DNA from 2 places in the Planococcus versutus genome. Region 1 is predicted to be linked to the other one. Evidence: predicted binding sites of a transcription regulator. Region 1 holds the regulator's gene; the other holds the start of a gene.
The links. The regulator LexA, encoded in region 1, represses DNA repair genes until DNA is damaged. The targets are predictions, from matches to a motif close to CGAACATATGTTCG.
Positions count from the first base shown of each region.

Region 2: a site for LexA is predicted at 5,454-5,467, ahead of parE (DNA topoisomerase IV subunit B). Genes of this name have one in related genera too.

Region 1 covers NZ_CP016540.2:2,031,037-2,040,107, forward strand. The annotation lists gene tkt (transketolase) at 1-1,146, opposite strand, end outside; gene I858_RS10470 (DUF896 domain-containing protein) at 1,234-1,467, opposite strand; gene I858_RS10475 (YneB family resolvase-like protein) at 1,526-2,179, opposite strand; gene yneA (cell division suppressor protein YneA) at 2,176-2,493, opposite strand; gene lexA (transcriptional repressor LexA) at 2,661-3,281, shown strand; gene I858_RS10490 (class I SAM-dependent methyltransferase) at 3,332-4,066, opposite strand; gene I858_RS10495 (hypothetical protein) at 4,164-4,358, opposite strand; gene I858_RS10500 (hypothetical protein) at 4,426-4,881, opposite strand; gene I858_RS10505 (hypothetical protein) at 4,993-5,199, opposite strand; gene glnA (type I glutamate--ammonia ligase) at 5,384-6,718, opposite strand; gene I858_RS10515 (MerR family transcriptional regulator) at 6,761-7,147, opposite strand; partial or broken gene I858_RS10520 (methionine gamma-lyase family protein) at 7,267-8,500, opposite strand; gene I858_RS10525 (trimeric intracellular cation channel family protein) at 8,609-9,071, shown strand, end outside.
Region 2 covers NZ_CP016540.2:1,603,857-1,612,927, forward strand. The annotation lists gene ilvA (threonine ammonia-lyase IlvA) at 1-793, opposite strand, end outside; gene parC (DNA topoisomerase IV subunit A) at 1,047-3,473, opposite strand; gene parE (DNA topoisomerase IV subunit B) at 3,470-5,440, opposite strand; gene I858_RS08140 (CoA-binding protein) at 5,559-5,966, opposite strand; gene plsY (glycerol-3-phosphate 1-O-acyltransferase PlsY) at 6,103-6,696, shown strand; gene I858_RS08150 (HesB/YadR/YfhF family protein) at 6,717-7,007, shown strand; gene I858_RS08155 (hypothetical protein) at 7,023-7,331, opposite strand; gene I858_RS08160 (acyl-CoA thioesterase) at 7,315-7,755, opposite strand; gene acnA (aconitate hydratase AcnA) at 7,873-9,071, opposite strand, start outside.

The DNA.
Region 1 (9,071 bases):
AAGATCGGCGCTACCACCAAAGAATGAAGGAACCGTTTTAGCGATTGCATTAATCATGTCTCCAGAAGAAGCACGCGTTGCTTGTTTTTTACCGGCTTCATACGTCGGGAATTCAGCATCAAAGTTCTCTGGAAGTTCACCACGAATAGCCATTTGTAATTGCTCAGCTAACTCGGGATGTGCTGATTCGTATTGGGCATATAATTCGTTCCACTCCGACTCAGCTTTTGCTCCTACTTCTTCAGTTGCTTGTTCGAAGGTTTCATACACTTCTTTCGGTACATAAAAATCCTCTTCGAATGTCCATTCGTAATGCTCTTTCGTCAACTTCATTTCATCCTCACCAAGTGGCGCACCGTGAGAATCTGCTTTACCTGATTTGTTTGGCGAACCGTAACCGATCACTGTTTTGACTTCGATCAACGTGGGCTTGTCTGAAAATTGCTTAGCTTGCGCAATTTTTTCAGACAAATCGTCTAATTGATTACCATCGTCTACGCGTAAGTAATTCCAACCGTATGACTCAAAACGTTTTTGTACGTTTTCAGAAAAACTTTTGCTCAGTGGTCCATCTAACGAAATATCATTACTATCGTATAGAATAACCAGTTTGTCTAACTTCAAGTGACCTGCAAGAGAAATTGCTTCTCCAGCGACACCTTCCATCAAATCACCATCGCCGCATAAAGCGAAAGTATTGTGATCAATAACGTTCATATCGTCTTTATTATAAGTAGCTGCTAAATGGCGTTCAGCCATAGCCATACCAACAGCCATTCCAATTCCTTGACCAAGCGGTCCGGTTGTAGCTTCTACACCTACAGTATGACCAAATTCAGGATGTCCAGGAGTTTTTGAATCCCATTGACGGAAGTTTTTGATTTCATCCATTTCCAAACCATAGCCGCTCAAATGAAGCAAACTGTATAAAAGCATGGAACCATGCCCTGCCGATAACACAAAACGGTCACGGTTAAACCAATTAGGGTTTTTCGGGTTGTGGTTCATGTGTTTCGTCCATAATGTATACGCCATTGGAGCTGCGCCCATTGGCAATCCTGGATGACCAGAATTTGCTTTTTCAATAGCATCGATAGAAAGTGTACGAATTGTAGTTACTGCAAGTTGATCTGCGTGGGTTGACATAGTAACATCCTTTCTCAAACAAATAGTTAATCCCTTTCTAGTTTAGTCAACAATAGAAAAGAATACAATGAAAAAGAGAATAAGTAGTTAATTCAAATACTTATTCTCTCGGATATTTTTGACCTTGTCCGGAGTTACATCATTTCCGTTAGGATCAATTACTTTTACGTTTTCAATTGTGCCACGCATTGTTTTGCGGAAAGTTTGCAAGTATTCTTGACGCAAAGCTGTTTGTTCATGTGCTTCTTCTTTTGTTAAGCCATCGGTTTTGGATTTGCGTGACAATTGGTTGATACGATTTAACTTATCGGGTGATAACATGTACATCCACCTTTCTTCTTTTCATATCGTACAAAAAAAGTCCGATTTCTGCAATGTTTTAGTCTTCCATCAGTCGTTCGTATTCTTTGTAACGACGATGTACTGTCGCTTTGCTCGCTTGATAGCCAAATCCTTGCAATGTTACGGCAATTTCACTGAACGTTAAGCCATTAGCCTTTAAACTTACGATTTGATCAATTGGTAAATCAATACGCTCTCGTCCGTCCGGATTGCCTTTGCCTTTAAGATTTTTTTCCGGTCTATACCCATTGTTTACAGCGCGTTTCATGCCTCGTTTGATTTTAGCATTATGTATTTTGCGCTGATATTCTTCAACGATAGCTAAAATTTCAAGCACCATATCATCCATATCATTTAGCGCAATAGGTCCTTGATCTGATAGCGTATACACATCAACATTGTATTTTTTCATTACGTGCAAGAGGGCTATCCTTGCATGCCCTCTACCTAGACGGGTCTCATCTTGAATGAAAACAGCGTCCACTGCATCTGTTTTAATGGCATTGAGCATTTCTAGTAATCCTTCTCGGTCCATTTCATAGCCGCTATGCTGATCGGAAAAGACACCGTCCACTTTATAGGATTGCTGAAACGCAAACTTCATTAGCTCTTCTTCTTGTCTCTCTAGTGAAGATTCTTGTGTGTCTTTTGTTGTGCTGACACGACAATATAATAATGCGATTTTCTTCATTCATTGTCACCTGCAAATTTTTTCGTTTCATCTGGCACGTAGTTAAGTTGATCACTAGGGATATCAAGAGAATCACCTGCGATAATTTTAGCAGTTGTTAAATTATTTTCTTTCATAATTTCTTCTATCCATTCATGATGCGGCGTCGAACCACTAAAAGATTCAGCTAAAGTCCACAGTGTATCGCCTTCTTTTATTTCAAGTTGGCTTGTTTGTGCACTGTTGTTAGTATGGGACAAAATTGCATAAAAAGTAAACAACATAATTAACACGAAAAATAAAATAAGATAAGTGTTTTGTCGGATGATTGTTATTTAAATCGCCTCCTGGGAATGAGTGTTCGGAATGTATGTTCTCATATTAATGCGAACAAGTGTTTTTGTCAACAATTAAAATTCGAACCTATGTTTGCATTTCAATGCCCGAGTTGGTATACTATTGGTAGAAATCAAGTAGAATTACTCAAAATGAGGTGAAACGGTTGAAAAAAGTATCTAAGCGTCAAGAAGACATCCTGACATTCATAAAAGAAGAAGTCCGCTTAAAAGGCTATCCGCCTTCCGTTCGTGAAATTGGTGAGGCCGTGGGTCTTGCATCTAGCTCGACTGTTCATGGTCACTTGGCCCGTCTTGAAAGTAAAGGCTTAATCCGTCGAGATCCGACTAAACCAAGAGCTATCGAAGTTATTAGCACTGATGAAGCTTTAATTGATAAAAGTCCTGTATTGCACGTACCTTTAATTGGTAAAGTAACTGCCGGTACACCCATTACGGCGATTGAGAACGTTGAAGAATACTTTCCACTTCCACAAAGTTATGGCACAGAAGATGATCACATCTTCATGTTAGAAATCATGGGAGAAAGTATGATCGAAGCTGGTATTTTAAACGGCGACTATGTTATCGTAAAACAACAACAAACCGCTAATAATGGCGATATCGTCGTCGCAATGACTGCCGAAGACGAAGCAACTGTAAAACGCTTTTTCCGAGAAGATAATTATTTCCGTTTACAGCCTGAAAATTCTTCAATGGATCCCATTATTGTGGAACAAGTATCTATTTTAGGTAAAGTTGTTGGCGTCTATCGCCAAATTCATTAATCCAAAAAACACCGTGAAAAATTTCACGGTGTTTTTATTATGTAAATTTGTTATCCTTTTAAACAGCTAAACGCTAAAATAACTGGAATTCGTTTTCTTCTTTCGTATCCTTCTTCGTCTTGAAAATGATGTCGACTTGGCATCCCCTCGCGTAACCCTGTTACATTAAAACCAGCCTGTGTTAAAGCGGTAAAGTAATTCTCAACGGTACGGTGATATTTGACCACTATTTTATCAATCCATGGCTCTTTGCGTTCGCCTTCTATAAAATAATCATCCACAATCCAATTGCTTCTTTTTTCACCCGACTCTTTGCTTGCAAAAGAAGACGTGGTTAATGGATGTTGTATACTAAAGATAAATTTACCTCCATCTTTCAAACTCGCATGGACATCCCGAAACAATTGATCTACTTCTTTTAAGTAGTGAATGACTAAGCGAGAAGTGACAGTATCAACCGATTTTTTTGGAAAGTCAAATGATTCAAGTTTTGACTGTGTAAGTTCTCCTGAAAAACCTGCTAAGTTTTGAATCGCTAAGTCAATCATTTGTCCAGACCCTTCAACTCCATGATAGTTACATGCACCGTTCGCTAATAGTTCTTTGCCAAAACTCGCATCTCCGCATCCTAAATCTAATATGCGTTGGTGTTGAAACGATCCAAGCAATTCATAAATTACTGGTTTTTCAATACTGTTATTCGGACTATCCACGCGATTTCTTCTTCTCAAATAGTTAGTTAAAAAATCCGTCTCTTCGTAAACAGCTGGACCTTTAAATTCCATTACAATTCCTCCTATTATTGACTTTCATCAAAATAATGCCGTAAAAAAAGATGCTGCTTCTGCAACACCTCTGTGCAGCTTATCAAGAAGAAACCTTCTACAATTCGCTGACTTTTATATAATTAACTAAATTGATTGTGATGCGATAAATATTGCTTGTTTCATTATCGGAAACTTCGTAAGTACCATTTGATGGGATTTGACTTAATGCCGATTCTTTATCCACAGCTTGAATGTGATGAACAAACGTATTTTCTTTATCAAAATTAAATTCTACTCGAAACATCTTCATGAAATGGCCTCCTCTAATCTACTAAGGTTTTCTTTTCTTTCTGAATAAGTGTACCATAGTCCAAACGCTATTGCTGTTTAGACAATTCTTTTAGAACAATGACTTTTAGCGCTAATAGCTCATCTTCAGTTAACTCTTCTTCCAACTTATCGATCACGTCTTCTGTTGACATCGTGCCTTTTTCAACTTGAGACTTCATTTTGACTAACTTGGTAAATCCTACTTTTTTCACTAATGTATTAGCAGCATCTTCAGTTGTTTGGAAAGGCAAAGACTGTTGCGATTGTGATTTTTCTGGTGCTTGCTGCTGCTCTGAAATCTCTGCTTTTTCTATATATTGAATCATTTGCGGATCATTTTCTACATATTCCACTATTTTTTCCATCTGTCCACTATCTTTCAGTTTTTCAGTCGCTTCAAGTACGAAACGTTCTGCCGATAAATCAGGTCCAACAACATACACACCGATCCCAGCAAATGAAAAAAAGATCAAAAAGATGATGATGGTCATCAAAAAGCGCATTGTCAACATCCCCTCTGCTTTTAGATTATTATAACAGCATATGAGAAAATGTGTATAAACTTTCCAAAAAAACCTCAAATCCCTTTTAAAAGGAGTTCGAGGTTTTTTTAATTACGAATTTTCAATTAATCGTTGTTTCCGCTGCTCAGCAATCCACCAATCGATATGTTCTAAGTTAAATATAATGACATCTTTATAGGCTTTGCGATGCGGAATTTTTCTTCTCAACATTAAATCAGTAATCTCTTCTACAGCCAGTGGATAATCTACTGACTCCAAATAATTGACTAAATTCGGTAGTCCCTGAATTTTCCTCAATTTAATCCCCTCCCACAAAATCCTCCTTTCGATCTTTCAAAAGGAAAATTCAGTATGAGTTACTAAATTTACAGGCTGCACTATACTATATCCTTTTTACATAGATAGTAAACCTGAAGTGAGAATTGATTTATCGTCAAACGAGAAAAAACCGCTAGAGCTTAAAGCTCTAACGGTTTTCATCTTAATACATCTTCAAATATTGTTCACGTTCCCAAGGGTGTACGCTTGTGCGGAACATTTCCCATTCAATTTCTTTTGCTTCGACAAAGTTATTTAAAATATGTTTGCCTAATGCCTTAGTCATAACTTCATTTTTTTGTAGTTCTCGTAATGCGTCATAAAGCGAACTTGGAAGATCTTCGATGCCAACTGCTTCACGTTCTTTTTGATTCATCATGTAGATATTGCGGTCTACTGCTTTTGGTGGCGCTAAATCTCTCTTGATGCCATCAAGACCTGCACCTAATAATACAGCCATTGCTAAGTATGGATTAGCTGCAGGGTCAACTGAGCGTACTTCTACACGAGTAGATAATCCACGTGATGACGGGATACGTACTAACGGACTTCGATTTTGTCCTGACCATGCAATATAGCAAGGCGCTTCATATCCTGGTACTAGACGTTTGTATGAGTTCACAAGTGGATTTGTAATTGCTGTATATCCTTTAGCATGCTCGATAACTCCTGCGATAAATTGGTAAGCTGTTTTGCTTAGTTTCATATCGCCGTCTTCATCTAAGAACGTGTTGCGTTTTCCATCAAACAAAGAAACGTTCATATGCATGCCTGATCCACTAACACCAAATAACGGTTTAGGCATGAATGTTGCGTGAAGACCGTGTTTACGTGCAATTGTTTTTACTACCAGTTTAAACGTTTGAATATCATCACACGCTTTGATTGCATCAGCGTATTTAAAGTCAATTTCATGTTGTCCTGGTGCTACTTCGTGGTGAGAAGCTTCGATTTCAAAGCCCATTTCTTCAAGCTCAAGAACAATATCACGTCGACAGTTCTCACCAAGGTCCATAGGCGCTAAGTCAAAATAGCCACCATGATCATTTAACTCTAGAGACGGCTCGCCGCGTTCATCTAGTTTGAATAAGAAAAATTCTGGCTCTGGGCCAAGATTAAAGTGTGTAAATCCAAGCTCTTCCATTTCTTTTAAAATGCGTTTTAAGTTGTTGCGCGGATCTCCAGCAAATGGCGTGCCATCTGGGTTATAAATATCACAGATTAAACGAGCAACTTTTCCTTTCCCAGTAATCCATGGGAAAACCACCCATGTGTCAAGGTCTGGAAATAAATACATATCGGATTCTTCGATACGTACAAATCCATCGATAGAAGATCCATCAAACATCATCTTATTATCGAGTGCTTTGTCTAACTGAGATGTTGGTATTTCAACGTTTTTAATGACTCCCAGAATATCTGTAAATTGTAAACGAATAAAATTAACGTTTTCTTCTTTTACTAATCTGTGAATATCTTCTTTTGAATACTTGCTCATGTTCGCTTCACTCTCCTATGAATGTTGTATGTGAGCCCATTATTAATGAAAAAAACGGGATAAATCACTTTGCTTAAAGCCACCTAATTCGTACGGTCTTGCTTGATGTTTTAGTTGTTCTCGCAACAATATGCGCAACTCTTCATCACTTATATGCTTAGGTTCTACTTTTACATTCTCATGTCGTAAGCCCAAGTCAAATATTTTTCTAATTCCTGCCATATTGAGTCCTTGATCTAAATAATCTTTAATTTCAAGAAGGATATCAACGTCATCCAACGAAAACATACGCTTGTTGCCTTCTGTACGAGCAGGATAAATTAACTCATGCTCCTCATAATAACGGATTTGTCTCGCTGTCAATTCTGTAAGTTGCATAACGATACTGATTGGGAGAAGCGGCATTGTCCGTCGCACCCGGTTCGTCATAAGATTCACCTACTCTAATTAATTATTACTTACAAAAGTATATAATATGTTAGGTTTCTTGTCAAACTGATGTAAGTTTTCCTTACATCGATTTCATTATGTTTTTAGCTCGAAATCTGTCAAACTAATTTCAACTTGTTTAACTCATCAACTGAGTTAAGAACCGCAATTTTAACGTGCTCGTATGTAAGACCACCTTGAACAAAGGCTGTGTAAGGGGGACGAATCGGGCCGTCAGCTGTCAACTCAATACTCGACCCTTGAACAAATGTGCCTGCTGCCATGATGACATCGTCTTCATATCCAGGCATATACGCCGGTTCTGGCTTAAATTGCGCATTGACCGGAGAACTTGCTTGTATCGTTTGGCAAAAAGCAATCATTTGTTTAGCAGTTTGAAAAGATACCGACTGAATCAAATCTGTCCGTTTGTCACTCCAATGAGGTGTTGTTTCCATTCCGGCCTGTTCTTAATAAGGCTGAAGTAAAAATAGCTCCTTTTAAAGCTTGCGAGACAATATGAGGCGCCATAAAAAAACCTTGATACATATCTGGCAGAGCATTGAGTGATGCACCTGCCTCCCCACCTATACCCGGTGAGGTCATTCGGTAACCACATTTTTCAACTAATGCTGTTCGTCCCGCAATATAGCCGCCGATCTTCGCTAAACCTCCACCTGGATTTTTAATTAAAGAACCCGCGATCAAATCTGCTCCGACTTCAATTGGTTCACGCGTTTCTACAAATTCTCCATAACAATTATCCACAAATACAATAGCTTCTGGTTTTATTCGGCGAATCGATACAATCATTTCTTCTATTTCTTCTATCGTAAAAGAAGGACGCGTATCGTATCCTCTAGATCGTTGAATGGCAATCATTTTTGTTTTTCCTGATATCGCTTTTTCAGCTGTTTGCCAATCGATTTTATTATCAAAAGTTAATTCGATATGCCGGTAACTGATGCCAAAGTCATTTAATGACCCAGTATCTTTTTCGCCACCCGAAACGATAGAATCCAATGTATCATAAGGTTTGCCTGTTAAGTAAAGCAACTCGTCACCAGGCCGCAGTATGCCGAACAAGGAAATCGTGATGGCATGTGTTCCTGAAATGATTTGAGGACGTACGAGTGCGGCTTCAGCTCTAAAGACATCTGCATATACGCGTTCAAGTGTATCTCGTCCATCATCGTCGTAGCCATAGCCAGTCGAAGGATTGAAATGATGATCACTTACGCGCTGGTTGTGAAAAGCAGCCAATACTTTTTTCTGATTTACATAAGCTGTGTCATCAGCTAATTGGAGCTGTTTTTCAATCGTTTTTTCTATTTTTTTAATGGTAGTTAACATATAATTCTCCATTCTTTCTAATTTCTCTTTCTATTATGGAGCATGACTTGAAATAGCGTCAAATTCTGCTACAATTCATAGAGTTACATGTTGAGGAGGAAAAAGGCTATGGCTTGGGAAGTACTAAGCGCCATTGGTACAATTGCTTTTGCGGTATCTGGCGCAATTATCGCCATGGAAGAAGAATACGATATTTTTGGCGTTTATCTTCTTGGCGTTGTCACAGCTTTTGGCGGCGGTGCGATCCGCAATCTATTGATTGGCGTACCTGTTTCTGCTTTATGGGAGCAAGAATTCATGTTTCAGCTGGCCTTTATTTCGATTACAATTGTTTTCTTATTTCCACATAATTTGCTTGGTCATTGGAATCGTTGGGGTCACTTTTTTGACGCCATTGGGTTGTCCGCATTTGCGGTTCAAGGTGCGATTTATGCAGTCGAACTAAACTTGCCTTTGTTCGCCGTTATTGTTGCAGCAGTATTGACAGGATCTGGTGGGGGCATTATACGAGACATGTTAGCTGGAAGAAAACCGCTCGTGTTAAAATCAGAAATTTATGCTGTATGGGCCG
Region 2 (9,071 bases), 430 kb from region 1:
AACAAATAGCCATCGAGAGATCGCCCACTTGCTTGACGGCAGCGCCATCCACAAATGTATCAATCGTTTTTAAACGCGTAACTTGTCCATGCGTTAAAGATGTCTTCATTCCCGCTGCACCTGCTGGTTCCACACCAATTAATTTGGTCCCTGGGCTAATCCCTTTTAAATAAGAGCCTACGCCTGAAGCCAGTCCTCCGCCACCAATTGCGCAAAACAGGTAATCTACAGGTTCTTGCATATCATTTAAAATCTCAACTGCTACTGTTCCTTGACCTGCGATGATGCGATTGTCATTAAACGGATGAACAAACACTTTTTCTTCTGTAGTACAGTAGGCCATAGCGGCTGTAAACGAATCGTCAAACGTATCTCCTGTCAACACAATCGAAACTTTATCTCCTCCAAATCGGTTAACTTGAGATACTTTTTGGCGTGGTGTCGTCAGCGGCATAAAAATTTTCCCTTCGATTCCAAGAGCAAAACACGCATATGCCACGCCTTGTGCATGATTTCCAGCACTTGCACAAACAACGCCTTTAGCACGATCAATAGCGTCAAGACTAAGAATAAAGTTATAAGCTCCTCGCAGTTTAAAAGACCTAACCGCTTGTAAGTCTTCGCGTTTCAAATACACGTTACATTCATAACGAGCTGAGAGCAATTCATTTTTTTGCAAAGGTGTTTTGATGACAACATCTTTAAGTGCTTGGTTAGCTACCATTATTTCTTCCACGGATACTTTTTTGAATAACGCTTTTCTTTCATACTCTTTGATGAGGCTCTTAGTCATAGTTGTCACCTTCTTATTTTTATTTATCACATTACTCTAACACATTAAAACAACAAATTATATCGAAAATTTCGATAATTCTACGAATATGCATTTATTACAACTTGTTTCGTATGCTCTTTTTAAATGAATACATTTTTGAACAGATCTTAAGTTAGTCATTTGTTGTTAACTTTGGATATGTTATTGAATAAAAATAATTTTTTATTCACAAAAAACTCATCCCCTTATTCAAAGGGATGAGTACTCCATATTATTCTTTTGCTTCTAAACGATATGCATTGATCACTTTGCCGTCTGTTGCTTCATCAACAATGAATGAACCGTTTGAATAACGGTCTACATTTTTTAATGAATTGACTGTGAGTGGAATTCGAATACCTTTGGATGTTTCCAAGACAATTTCTTCTTTGCCCGTTGCCCCAATTACGGCAACTACACGATGAGGATTTGATTTCAACTCACGAAGCATAATAACACCACGTTTCGCTCGGCCACCGCTTTCAAATTCTTGTTGCTTCATTTTCTTTGCTGCTCCACGATGAGTGATTAAAACAAGTTCTTGTTTAACAGTTGAATCGATCAAAACAGCGGAGACGGCATTGTCTCCATCTTTTAAATTCACGCCCTTCACGCCACTTGTTCGAAGTCCAGTTAACGGCACTTCATCCAACGAAAAGCGAACACCATAAGCTTGATTGGTTGCGATAAATAATTCCGTTTCTTTTGTTACCAGTCCTGCATAAATCATGACGTCTTCTGATTTCAAGTTCATTGTTTTCACAGTACGTGAATAGCGTTGAATTTGATAATCCTTTAACGCTGATCGTTTAACTTGTCCCATTTTTGAAACAGTTAAAATGCTAGCATCTGCATCAAAATTTTCAAACGGATATACAGTAAGAACAGATTCATTGGCATCTAATTGAATGATGCTGGATAAATGCTGACCCAAATCTTTCCATTTGATATCTGGGAGCTCGTTTATTGGCTGGAAAACGAAGTTTCCTGCAGTAGTAAAAATTAATACCGTATGCTGTGTGTTTAAATTGCCTTCAAATAACAAATGATCGGTTTCTTTCATCGCAAAATCCTTGCCGTTTGATGCAGCATAGGAACGTGTGCTTGTCCGCTTTACATATCCTTCTTTTGTAACGGTTACGACAACTTCTTCACTTGGAATCATAATTTCACGCGTGATGGTGATTTCTTCAATTTTATCTTCAATCACTGATCGACGAGGCTCCGCAAATTGCTTGCGAATATTCGCTAATTCTTTTTTAATCACATTTTTTAATTTAGTGGTACTTGTTAAAATGCCCGTCAATTCAGCAATTGTTTTTTTGAGTTCAGCTTCTTCTTTTTTTAAATCTGTGATGTCTGTATTGGTCAATCGGTAAAGTTGCAAAGAAACGATGGCTTCTGCTTGTGCTTCTGAAAAATCGTAAGAAGCAATCAAATTGTTTTTTGCATCGCGTTTGTCTTTTGACGCACGAATAGTTTTGATAACTTTGTCTAGGATGGACAAGGCTTTCATTAGTCCTTCTACGATATGCATGCGATCACTTGCTCGTTGCAAATCAAACTCTGAGCGCTTTGTAATCACTTCTTTTTGATGTTCAATGTATGCATCTAGCATCGTTTGCAACGTCATCATGGTTGGACGTCGTTTGTAAATTGCGACCATATTAAAATTATAACTAACTTGCAAATCTGTATTTTTGTAAAGATAACTCAATATCCCTTGTGCTTGTACATCTTTTTTCAATTCAATTACAATACGCAATCCAGTTCTGTCGGATTCGTCGCGCACTTCAGAAATACCTTCGAGTTTGCGATCAAAACGATGATCATCAATTTTCTTAATCATTGTCGCTTTATTCACTTCAAACGGAATTTCTGTAATGACAATTTGTTCTTTTCCACCTTTTAATGGCTCTATTTCGGCTTTAGAACGGACAATTATCTTACCTTTTCCTGTTTCATAAGCTTTTCGTATACCGTCTAGACCTTGAATAATACCGCCTGTTGGAAAATCAGGACCTTTTATGACACTCATGAGTTCAGCAACAGTCGCTTGGGAGTTATCCATTCGCATTAACACGGCATCCAGAACTTCATGAAGCGCATGTGGCGGAATATCTGTTGCGTATCCTGCGGAAATCCCTGTGGAACCGTTCACTAACAAGTTCGGAAAACGAGCTGGTAATACGGTCGGTTCCATATCGGAATCATCGAAGTTTGGAATAAAATCTACTGTGCGTTTGTCGATGTCACGCAACAACTCAGAAGAAATTGCAGATAAACGAGCTTCCGTGTAACGCATCGCAGCTGGCGAGTCACCATCCATCGACCCATTATTGCCATGCATTTCAACGAGCATATGACGAATTTTCCAGTCTTGACTTAATCGAACCATCGCCTCGTAAACAGAACTGTCTCCGTGAGGATGATAGTTCCCAATAACGTTTCCAACAGTTTTTGCAGATTTACGGAATGCTTTATCATTAGTGTTTCCTTCGTGATACATCGCATATAAAATTCGGCGCTGAACAGGTTTCAATCCATCACGTGCATCAGGCAAGGCACGATCTTGGATAATGTATTTACTATACCGGCCAAACCGATCGCCAATTACTTCTTCTAATGGCAAATCTTGAAATCGTTCGGTTTGTGTCATACAAGTTCCTCCTCAGCGTGAATCAAATCATTTTCAAGAATATTGCTATCGTTTTCTAAGCCAAAGTCGACATTGTTTTCAATCCATTTGCGTCGCGGTTCAACTTTATCACCCATCAATGTCGTAATGCCACGTTCTGCACGTGCACTGTCTTCAATAGTTACGCGGATTAACGTTCTGGTTTCTGGGTTCATAGTCGTTTCCCACAATTGGTCTGCATTCATTTCTCCTAATCCTTTATAGCGTTGTAATGTATAGCCTTTTCCAACTTTTTTAATAGAGGCATCTAGGTCAGCTTCAGTCCATGCATAATCAATCACTTCTTTTTTACCGAGTCCTTTAGAGACTTTGTAAAGTGGCGGCAAGGCAATAAAGACTTTACCAGCCTCGATTAAAGGCTTCATGTAACGGAAGAAAAATGTCAACAGCAGCACTTGAATATGGGCTCCATCAGTATCCGCATCGGTCATGATGATGACTTTATTATAAGCGATATCATCGATTGAAAAGTCCGAAGAAACACCGCCTCCTATTGCATGAATGATGGTCGAAATTTCTTCGTTTTTCATAATTTCTTCTAATTTAGCTTTTTCTGTATTGACTACTTTTCCGCGAAGCGGCAAGATCGCCTGGAATGTTCTATCACGACCTTGTTTGGCTGAACCGCCAGCAGAGTCACCTTCTACTAGATATAATTCGTTTTTCTTTGCATTACGCGATTGGGCAGGTGTTAGTTTACCTGATAACAGCGCATCCGACTTTTTGCGCTTTTTCCCGTTGCGTGCATCTTCTCTAGCTTTACGTGCAGCTAATCGAGCTTGTGCAGCGCGAATTGCTTTTCGCACTAAAGAAGCACTAAGATCCGCGTTTTCTTCTAAATAATACATTAATTTTTGAGAAACCACAGCATCAACAATGCTACGCGCTTCGCTTGTTCCTAATTTACTTTTTGTCTGACCTTCAAATTGCAACATGCCTTCAGGAATGCGAACCGATACGATTGCTGCCAATCCTTCGCGAATATCCGAGCCTTCTAAGTTTTTATCTTTTTCTTTTAACAAATTAATTTTCCGTGCATAGTCGTTAAAAACACGTGTCATTGCTGCTTTTGCACCTGTTTCATGTGTTCCACCATCACGTGTTCGAACATTATTAACAAACGATAAAATCGTTTCTGAATAGCCATCGTTAAACTGGAATGAAAATTCGATTTCCATTTCATCTTGCCGGCCTTCGATATACGATACTGGATGAAGAACATCTTTTTCTTCGTTCAAGTAAGCAACGAACGCCTCGATACCTGTATCATATTGAAAAACATCTTTCGCTTCTGTCCGTTGATCGAATAACTCGATGCGTAACCCTTTTAACAAAAAGGCAGATTCGCGTAACCGTTCAGAAAGTGTTTCGTAATTGTATTTTGCTACAGAGAAAATAGTTTCATCGGGCAAGAAATGAATCATCGTACCGGTTTCTTTTGTTGAACCAATTTCTTCTAGTGTAGTAACAGGTTTCCCACCGTTTTCAAATCGTTGACGATATTTTTTGCCATCACGATAAATGGTCACTTCTAAAAAACTTGATAATGCATTCACAACAGAAGCACCGACTCCATGGAGTCCACCACTTGTTTTATACCCACCTTGACCAAATTTCCCTCCGGCGTGGAGCACTGTCAAAATGACTTCAGGCGTGGGTTTCCCACTGCGGTGCATCCCTGTTGGCATACCACGTCCAAAATCTCGAATACTGATGCTATTGTCTTCCTGAATGGTAACAGTAATTTTGTCACCATACCCAGCAAGTGCTTCATCGACCGAATTATCAACGATTTCATAGACTAAATGGTGAAGTCCTCGTGTGTCTGTCGAACCAATATACATACCCGGACGCTTTCTAACAGCATCCAAGCCTTCAAGTACTTGGATTGCTTCTTCGTCATATGCGGTGCTTTGAATTTTAGCCATCTAATCTCCCCAACAAACGTTTGTTCGTGTTTTATTTATCTTTATGGTATTCCATCTTTAGTCTATCTGTCAAACTTCATAGAAAAAGAGCGCGATGCGCCCTTTAGCGATAAAAGTCTTATTTCAAAATGGCATGCTCTACTTTTATACACCGATCCATAATGACTGTATACCCCGCATCAGTCAAACGTTTGAATACATTTTCATCTACTACATTTAATTGAGACCAAAACACTGCGCTTTCAATTTTTATAAAGTCATCGGCAATTTCTTCTAAAAATTCACTGCGCCGAAAAACATTTACGATGTCTACTTTTTCAGGTATTTCAGTTAAACAACCATAACTTTTTTCACCAAGTACAGTGTCTGTCATCGGATTAACCGGAATAATTCGATAGCCTGCACGTTGCATTGCTTGAGATACAATATAAGAAGTACGACTTGGATCTGGGCTTAAGCCAACAACTGCAATAGTTTTAGCTGTGTCTAGTATAACTTTAATTTCGTTACGGCTAGGATTTTCCAAAAGATTCACCTGTCCTTTTTATTCTATCATACACGATTTTGTCGTGTCTGTTGAATAATCTACCGACTATTGTTCAAAGAAGTTCAGTCATGGTAAACTAAAACTATAAAATAAGGTTGTTGTAAAGGAGTTCATCATGACCATACTACTGCCCATGTTACTTGCATACTTACTTGGTTCAATCCCTTCTGCTCTATGGGTAGGGAAACTATTCTACAAAACTGATATTCGTACTCAAGGTAGTGGCAACCTTGGAGCTACAAATACTTTTCGCACACTTGGAAAAAAGGCCGGAATTGCTGTCACGCTTTTAGATATTTTGAAAGGTACTGCCGCTACATTAATACCGCTTTATATTGCAACTGATATTCATCCGCTTGTTTTTGGTGTATTGGCGGTAATCGGTCATATTTATCCGGTATTTGCTAAGTTTAAAGGTGGAAAAGCCGTGGCTACTTCAGGTGGTATCTTACTTGGTTATCAATGGCCTTTGTTTATTATGGCAGTTGCAGTTCTATTAATTGCACTTAAAATCACTAAAATGGTATCCTTATCATCAATTATCTTAGCAGTAGTATTTATCGTCTATATCACGATTTATGCCATTTTCACTGCAGATTATTTGTTTATGGCGGTCATTTATATTTTGGCGTTATTCATTATTTTTCGACACCGTGCCAATATTTCTCGTATTCGTGAAGGGACAGAACCCAAAATCAGCTGGATGTAATCAGTGGAAAGAGGTGGAATATGCAAATTATCATTAGCAATGACGCTCTCGATTGGTTTAAAAAAGAAATGGAAGTTATGCACGGAGAAGCCGTTCGCTTTTTTGTCCGTTACGGTGGTTCAAGTAAGCTACAGCCTGGCTTTTCACTAGGTGTAACAAAAGATCAACCTCGAGAAATAGGGGTTCAACTTGAACGAGATCACGTAGTTTATTTTATCGAAAAAAATGATATTTGGTATTTCGATGAGCACAATCTAGAAGTTAGCGTGAACGATGACTTACATGAACTTGAATATTCATATATAAAATAAAAAAGCATGAATAACTCATGCTTTTTTATTTTGCAGTTTATTCAATTGTGCTAAATGGCCTTCACGCTGCAAAATGTCTCGCTGACGCTCGCCAAATAAATCAAAATGAGGATAATTGCCTCGCAAATCCATCCATTCACGTTGTAATCCGTACTGCTTTCCCCATGTTTCAAGTTTAGTTAAGTCATTGCATCCGACTTTTGTTACGGTATTGCAGCCAGGAAATCGATTATCTACCCAATAATGCGTCAAAAACGAAATTTTCCCGCTATCAACACCCTGTTTCCAAGACTCGAGTTCGTCTCGTTTAATTCCGAATGCCATCGAAAATCTTTCTTTTAACTTCTTCGTATTTTTGATGCCATTCTGGGTAGATTTTTTGAATGGACACAGGACGGAATGATTCTTTTTTAACAACGACGTGTTCAGATAAAGCTTTAGCAGCGATTGTTCCATCTTCATGAACAACTTCATAGCCATACTTTGTCCGCAGACGCCCATGTTCTTCTACCCATGTTCGGATAAATGCTTTTTGTCCGTAACGAAGCGCTGCTTTATATTGAATGGAGATGTCCACTACGGGAGATAAGTAGCCATCTTTTTCCATGCCTGCATAAGTAAAACCTAAATCTTTAATCAGCTGTGTACGGCCAATTTCTAGCCAAATAATGTAGTTTGCGTGATAGACAACGCCCATTTGATCTGTCTCTGCGTAGCGAATTTCAATTTCTTTTTCGCTTATGTACATACTCACTTCACCTCTTTATCAGTATACAAGAAATTTCTTTTCGATTGTATGTTAGACGTTATAAATAACTTGAAATAGAAAAAGGCTGTCGAGAATTTCCGACAGCCTTTACTAATCTTAAACTTCTAGCAATTTGTTACGGAGTACCATTTGCAAAATACCACCGTGTCGGAAATAGTCTACTTCTACTTCAGAATCAAATCGAGCTAGCACTTGGAACTCTGTTACTTTACCATCTTCAGCAGTAGCTGTAGCTGTAAGAACGTCACGTGGTTTCACATCATCAGTCAAGTTTACACTGATTGTTTCATGACCCGTTAATCCTAGAGAATCTGCGCTTTCGCCGTTAACAAATTGCAACGGTAAAACACCCATCATAACAAGGTTAGAGCGGTGAATGCGCTCATAACTTTCAGCGATAACTGTTTTGATGCCCAAAAGGAATGTTCCTTTAGCCGCCCAGTCACGTGAAGAGCCCATACCGTAATCTTTACCAGTCAAGACCACAAGTCCTGTACCTTGTTCTTGGTATTTCATCGCTGCGTCATAAATCGCCATTGTTTCGCCCGTTGGCCAGTAAGTTGTATAACCACCAGTTGTTCCTGGTGCTACTTGGTTACGGATACGGATGTTCGCAAATGTTCCGCGCATCATGACTTCATGGTTACCACGACGAGATCCATAAGAGTTGAAATTACGTGGTTCAACTCCATTTTCTCGAAGGTATAAGCCTGCAGGCGTATCTTTACCAATTGCACCAGCTGGTGAAATGTGGTCAGTCGTGATAGAATCTGCGAATTTCGCTACGACACGGAGGTCAGATAACGCTTGAATTGGAGAAGGCTCTTTCGAAAGACCTTCAAAGAAAGGTGGATTTTGGATATACGTCGATGTCGAATCGAATGCGTATAATGAATCATCATTTGTTTCAATTGCATTCCAAGCTTCGTTCTCGTTAAATACATGCTCGTATTCTTTACGGAATAATTTTGGAGTAACTGTATCTTTTACTGTTTTTTTGATTTCTTCAGTTGTTGGCCAGATGTCTTTAAAGAATACGTCTTTACCTTCTTTGTCTTTACCAATTGGATCAACTGCAAAGTCGATATCTACAGTACCAGCAAGTGCATAAGCGACAACTAGCATTGGAGATGCCAAGTAGTTTGCTTTAACAAGTGGGTGAATGCGTCCTTCAAAGTTACGGTTACCAGACAATACCGACGATACCAGTAAATCGTTATCAAGAATTGCTTCTTCGATTTCTGGAAGCAATGGACCTGAGTTACCGATACAAGTTGTACAGCCGTATCCGACCA